DNA from 2 places in the Geobacillus sp. CCR genome. Region 2 is predicted to be linked to the other one. Evidence: riboswitches for the same ligand, from Rfam matches in the RefSeq annotation. Region 2 holds a riboswitch; the other holds the start of a gene.
What was found. Region 2 has a riboswitch for S-adenosylmethionine ahead of ACVBDQ_RS04205 (methionine biosynthesis PLP-dependent protein). Riboswitches for the same ligand answer to the same signal wherever they lie in the genome.
Positions count from the first base shown of each region.

Region 1: another riboswitch for S-adenosylmethionine. It lies ahead of metK (methionine adenosyltransferase); the one in region 2 lies ahead of ACVBDQ_RS04205 (methionine biosynthesis PLP-dependent protein).

Region 1 covers NZ_JBREBQ010000023.1:8,110-11,206, reverse strand. The annotation lists gene pckA (phosphoenolpyruvate carboxykinase (ATP)) at 1-878, opposite strand, end outside; SAM riboswitch class I at 1,097-1,211, shown strand; gene metK (methionine adenosyltransferase) at 1,341-2,552, shown strand; gene ACVBDQ_RS12335 (gamma carbonic anhydrase) at 2,575-3,097, opposite strand, start outside.
Region 2 covers NZ_JBREBQ010000005.1:78,169-81,265, reverse strand. The annotation lists gene ACVBDQ_RS04215 (YjcG family protein) at 1-23, opposite strand, end outside; gene ACVBDQ_RS04210 (alpha/beta hydrolase) at 122-850, opposite strand; SAM riboswitch class I at 1,037-1,147, shown strand; gene ACVBDQ_RS04205 (methionine biosynthesis PLP-dependent protein) at 1,349-2,452, shown strand; gene metC (cystathionine beta-lyase) at 2,456-3,097, shown strand, end outside.

The DNA of each region.
Region 1 (3,097 bases), on a different contig from region 2:
GCGCCGAAGCCGATGGCGTCAAAAATTTGCGGCTCTTTCTCGCGCGATAGGTTGATGCATTTCGCATAGCAGCCGCCTTCGATGTTGAAAATGCCGCGGTTTGACCAGCCGTGCTCATCATCGCCGATCAAGCGGCGGTTCGGGTCGGTCGAGAGCGTCGTTTTTCCCGTTCCCGACAAGCCGAAAAAGAGGGCGACGTCGCCTTCCTGGCCGACGTTGGCCGAGCAGTGCATCGGCAGGATGCCTTGTTCCGGCAGCAAATAGTTCATCACCGAGAAAATCGATTTTTTCATTTCGCCGGCATACTCGGTGCCGCCGATCAACACGGTGCGCCGTTCAAACGAGATGATGATGAACGCTTCCGAGCGCGTGCCGTCAACTTTCGGGTCGGCTTTAAAGTTCGGCGCGCAAATGACGGTGAATTGCGGCTCATGCGCGGCGAGCTCTGCGGCGCTCGGCCGAATGAACAGCTGATGGACGAACAAGTTGTGCCAGGCGAATTCGTTGACGACTTGAATCGGCAGCCGGTATTTCGGATCGGCGCCGGCAAAGCCTTTAAACACGAACAGTTCATCTTTCTTCATTAAATAGTCGAGCACTTTGTCGTACAGTTTATCAAACGTCTCCGGAGACATCGGCTGGTTGACCGCGCCCCAGTCGATCGTTTGCTTCGTTGACGGTTCTTCGACGATGTATTTGTCTTTCGGCGACCGCCCTGTGTACTTGCCGGTTGTCACCGCGACGGCTCCGGTGTGCGTCAGCCGTCCTTCGTTCCGTTGCAGGACTTTCTCAACGAGCTCGGCGACGGACAGTTGATGATGCACGTACGGTTTTTGCAGCAATAAATCAAGCTTATTCGTCATGTTTGCGATCCCCATATTCAAAACCTGCCTTCTTTTTGTAATCACTCTTGAAAATAGTATAACACATTTTTATTAATAGTCCATACTAATTGTGTGGGTTTTTCAAACTTTATTTTGCCCAATGTGTTGGTTTCCTTGAGGAAAGAATTTTCGCGGCTGGAAATGATAAAAAATGAATTTTGATAGTTGACTTTGCCGATTCCGTTGCGATAAGATAAGTCATTGAACGGATACTCTTATCCCGAGCCGGTGGAGGGACAGGCCCGATGAAGCCCAGCAACCGTCACAACTGTACATGTGTGAAATGGTGCTAACCTGTGGCAAGGCGCAGTCCTTGAACGATAAGAGTGAAAGGAAGCAATACGATTGCCATGACCTTTCCTCAGCCGTTACAGGAAAGGTTTTTTATATTGCGAAGGGAAAAAGGGAAATGAGTTCCGTGTCGCCACATTATGCCAAGAGGAGGAAACAAACCGAATGTCAGCCAAACGCCGCTTGTTTACTTCAGAGTCTGTGACGGAAGGACATCCGGATAAAATTTGCGACCAAATTTCTGACGCCATTTTGGATGCCATTTTGGAAAAAGATCCAAACGCCCGCGTCGCCTGCGAAACGAGCGTTACGACCGGGCTGGTGCTCGTGAGCGGGGAAATCACGACATCAACATACGTGGACATTCCGCGCATCGTCCGCGATACGGTCCGGGAGATCGGCTACACGCGCGCCAAATACGGATTTGACGCCGATACGTGCGCGGTGCTGACATCGATTGACGAACAATCGCCGGACATTGCGATGGGGGTGGACCGGGCGCTCGAGGCGCGCGAAGGTCAGATGACTGACGAGGAAATCGAAGCGATCGGCGCCGGCGACCAAGGATTGATGTTTGGGTTCGCCTGCAATGAGACGGAAGAATTGATGCCGATGCCGATTTCGCTTGCGCACCGCTTGGCGCGCCGATTGGCGGAAGTGCGCAAAACGGACGTCTTGCCGTACTTGCGGCCGGACGGGAAAACGCAAGTGACGATCGAATACGATGAAAACGGCAAACCGGTGCGCGTCGATACGATCGTCGTTTCCGCGCAGCACCATCCGGAAATTACGCAAGAGCAAATCCAGCGCGACATTAAAGAGCAGGTCATCAAGCCGGTCGTGCCCGCGGAGCTGCTTGATGAGAACACGAAATATTTCATCAACCCGACAGGACGGTTTGTCATCGGCGGTCCGCAAGGGGATGCTGGGTTGACGGGGCGCAAAATCATCGTCGATACGTACGGCGGCTACGCCCGCCACGGCGGTGGCGCGTTCTCGGGCAAAGATCCGACGAAAGTCGACCGCTCGGCGGCGTATGCGGCCCGCTATGTCGCGAAAAACATCGTCGCGGCAGGACTGGCCGACAAATGCGAAGTGCAGCTTGCCTACGCGATCGGCGTCGCCCGCCCAGTTTCGATTTCGATCGATACGTTCGGCACCGGCAAAGTGTCGGAAGACATTTTGATTGAAGTCGTGCGCAACAACTTCGATCTCCGCCCGGCGGGCATCATCAAAATGCTCGACCTTCGCCGCCCGATTTACAAACAGACGGCTGCTTACGGCCATTTTGGGCGTACGGACATCGACCTGCCGTGGGAGCGCACCGACAAAGCCGCCTTGTTGAAAGAACAAGCGCTGGCGTTGGCGGACAAGTGATGAAAGAAAAAGAGCTGCCTGATCACGGCAGCTCTTTTTTGTCGGCGCACGATGTCCGCTGTTGCTGCAGCGCTTTGTAATACTGCCCTTTCTCGACATATTCGCGGCGGATGCGCTCCATTTCGCGGATATCGTCTTCCGTCAGTTCGCGGACGACTTTCGCCGGCCGGCCGAGGGCGAGCGTGTTGGGCGGAATTTTTTTGCCCGGCGGCACTAAACTGCCGGCGCCGATAAACGCGCCTTCCCCGATTTCCGCGCGGTCCAAAATGATTGAGCCCATGCCGATGAGCGCGTTTTTGCGAACGATGGCGCTGTGCAAAATGACTTGATGGCCGACCGTCACCCCGTCCTCAATGATAAGCGGATTGTTTGGACTTTGATGCAAAATTGAGTTATCTTGAATATTGACCCGGTTGCCAATCACCGTTGGCGCCACATCGCCGCGAATGACGGTATTGAACCAAATGCTTGTCTCTTCGCCGATCACGACATCGCCGGTGATCGTCACATAGTCGGCGATAAAGGCGGAGGCGGCAATTTGCGGC
Region 2 (3,097 bases):
AAGATCACAATGCCGTACTTCATTTTGTTTTCCCTCCTTGAACCAGTTCTTTTTCCATGCACAGGAAACGCACGGAATGGATGCGGCGGCTTCGACATCTTTGAAGTTGCTCCGTTTTGTCCTATAATGATAAAACAGCGGCTACGGCCCGGGGTACATCCGGCTGCCAATACGTCCACGCATGGCCGCCTTCGAACTCATGGTACGTATAAGCAAACCGTTTTTCCATAAACAAGTCCCGCGCCATTCGATTCGGGGTGATAAAATCGCGCACATGGCCATCCGTCGTTTTCACCGCTGTTTCCTCTGTGCCAACAGAATGGTAAAGCGAAAGGAGCGATGGATCGCGGAATGAGCGGATGCGCGCCAATACCGAGTCATCGATATAGGGGGACTGCATGGCGATTTTCCCAAATGTATGCGGATACAACAACCCGGCTAGAAGCGACACCGTTCCGCCGAGCGAATCGCCGATCAGCGCCCGGCCTTTGCCCATTTGGTATGTCGGCAGTTCGCGGTCCAAAAACGGGACGAGCTCATGGGCTAAAAAACGAAGGTATGCTTCGTGCTTTCGTCCTTCCGGGTGGTATTTCTCGTAGCGGTCGTTGACGTTCCGATACGGGATGCCGACGACGATCGTCCGGTCGATTGTTCCTTCTGCCATCAGCGTTTCGATGACGGTTTTCATTTTTCCATACATAAAATAATCTTTGCCGTCTTGCGCGATTAATAAAGAATATTTGTAAAGCGGCGAAAAATTGCTTGGCAAGTAGATGAGCAGTTCGATTTCTTCTTGCAGCTCTCCGCTGTACAACTTGCAGTCGCGCATCGTTCCTGTTGCTGTCGCCATGACCATCCTCCATGAAAGCGTAAGTTCATCTGTTATTGTAACATATTTGCGCCCAAAGATGTTAATGAAGGGCTCGAATTTTTCGCGAATTTGCCGAATCGCACCGCTGACAAAAAAATGGCTTGCAAAAACGTGGGGAATGCGTTACATTTTTATTAAATTTAAAAAAATTGAATACGCGTCCCATTCTTATCAAGAGAAGCGGAGGGAACTGGCCCAATGAAGCTTCAGCAACCAGCCGCCCGGCGGCCAGGTGCTAAATCCAGCGAATTGAGCATTCAATTCGGCAGATAAGAAGAAGCATGACCATGTGCGTATGGAAAAGTCTTCTTCTTAGAAGACTTTTTTTATTTACTCAAGCGGCCGCTTCCATCAACCGCGAGGCGGTTTCGGACGAAGGCGCTTGGCCGCTGCCCAACGGACAGTGGTGCTTCGTTGGGCATTAAGTGGTCGGCCGTTGATCCATGATGGAATTTTCAGCAGAAGGAGAGAGATGAGATGGAGAAACTGGAGACGTTGTTAGCGCAAATTGGCAACCGGAGCGAAACGGTGACGGGGACGGTCAACCCGCCGGTTTATTTTTCCACCGCCTACCGCCATGCCGGCATCGGAGAGTCGACTGGGTTTGACTACATCCGCACCGGCAACCCCACGCGCAAAATCGTCGAAGAAGCGATCGCGAGACTGGAAGGCGGCGACCAAGGCTATGCGTTCAGCTCCGGCATGGCCGCCATTCAGACAGTGCTCGCCTTGTTTGAGAGCGGAGACGAGTTTCTCGTATCGGCCGACCTTTACGGCGGGACGTACCGCCTGTTTGAGCGCGGCTGGCGCAAGTACGGTCTCGGCTTTCATTACGTCGATTTTGCCGATCTTGATGCTGTGGAAGAAAAAATCACGGAAAAAACGAAAGCCATCTTTTTGGAAACGCCGACGAACCCATTGATGCAGGAGGCGGATATTTCGGCGGTCGCCAAGCTCGCCAAACGGCATGGGCTTTTGTTGATTGTTGACAACACGTTTTATACACCGGTGCTTCAACGCCCGATCGAACAAGGCGCCGATATTGTCATCCACAGCGCGACGAAATATTTAGGCGGCCATAACGACGTGTTGGCTGGCCTTGTCGTCGCCAAGGGCGAGGAGCTCTGTCAACGCCTGGCCGAGTACCAGAACGCCATCGGCGCGGTGTTGTCGCCGTTTGATTCATGGCTGTTGATTCGCGGGATGAAAACGTTGGCGTTAAGGATGCGCCAGCATGAAGAAAATGCGAAGCGAGTGAGCGCCTTTTTGCGCGAACATGAAGATGTCACTGATGTGCTGTATCCAGGGAGAGGCGGGATGCTGTCGTTCCGGATTGCCGATGAAAAGTGGGTGAACGGGTTTTTAAAAAGCTTGCGCCTCATTACATTCGCGGAAAGCTTAGGCGGAGTCGAAAGCTTCATCACGTACCCGGCGACGCAGACGCACGCCGACATTCCGGAAGAAATCCGCATCCAAAACGGCGTCTGCAACCGACTGCTCCGTTTCTCGGTCGGCATTGAGCACGTTGACGATTTGATCGCCGACTTGGCGCAGGCATTGAAAAACATGAAAGAGGTGTAAGCGATGGAACGGGAATGGTCGTTTTCAACGAAACTGCTCCATAATGAATGGAAAGTCGATCGCCACACGGGAGCGGTGAGCGTGCCGATCCAGCACGCCTCCACGTTCCATCAGTTCGATTTCGACACGTTCGGCAAATACGACTACAGCCGCTCCGGCAACCCGACGCGCGAGGCGCTTGAGGAAACGATTGCGGCGTTAGAAGGCGGAACGCGCGGGTTTGCCTTCGCTTCTGGCATGGCGGCCATTTCGACGGCGTTTTTGCTCTTGTCCCGAGGCGACCACGTCCTCGTGACCGAAGACGTCTACGGCGGCACGTACCGGATGATTACGGAGGTGCTCGGCCGCTTTGGCATTGAATATACGTTTGTCGATATGACCGATTTAAACGCAGTGGCGGAAAACATCCGGCCGAACACGAAAGTCATTTATATGGAAACGCCGTCCAATCCGCTGTTAAAAGTGACCGACATTCAAGGCGTCGTCAAGCTGGCGAAGGCGCATGGCTGTTTGACATTCTTGGATAATACGTTCATGACGCCGGCGTTGCAGCGGCCACTTGACCTTGGCGTCGATGTCGTCCTTCACAGCGCCACGAAATTTTTAGCCGGCCATAGCGACGTCGTCGCCGGATTGGCCGTGGTG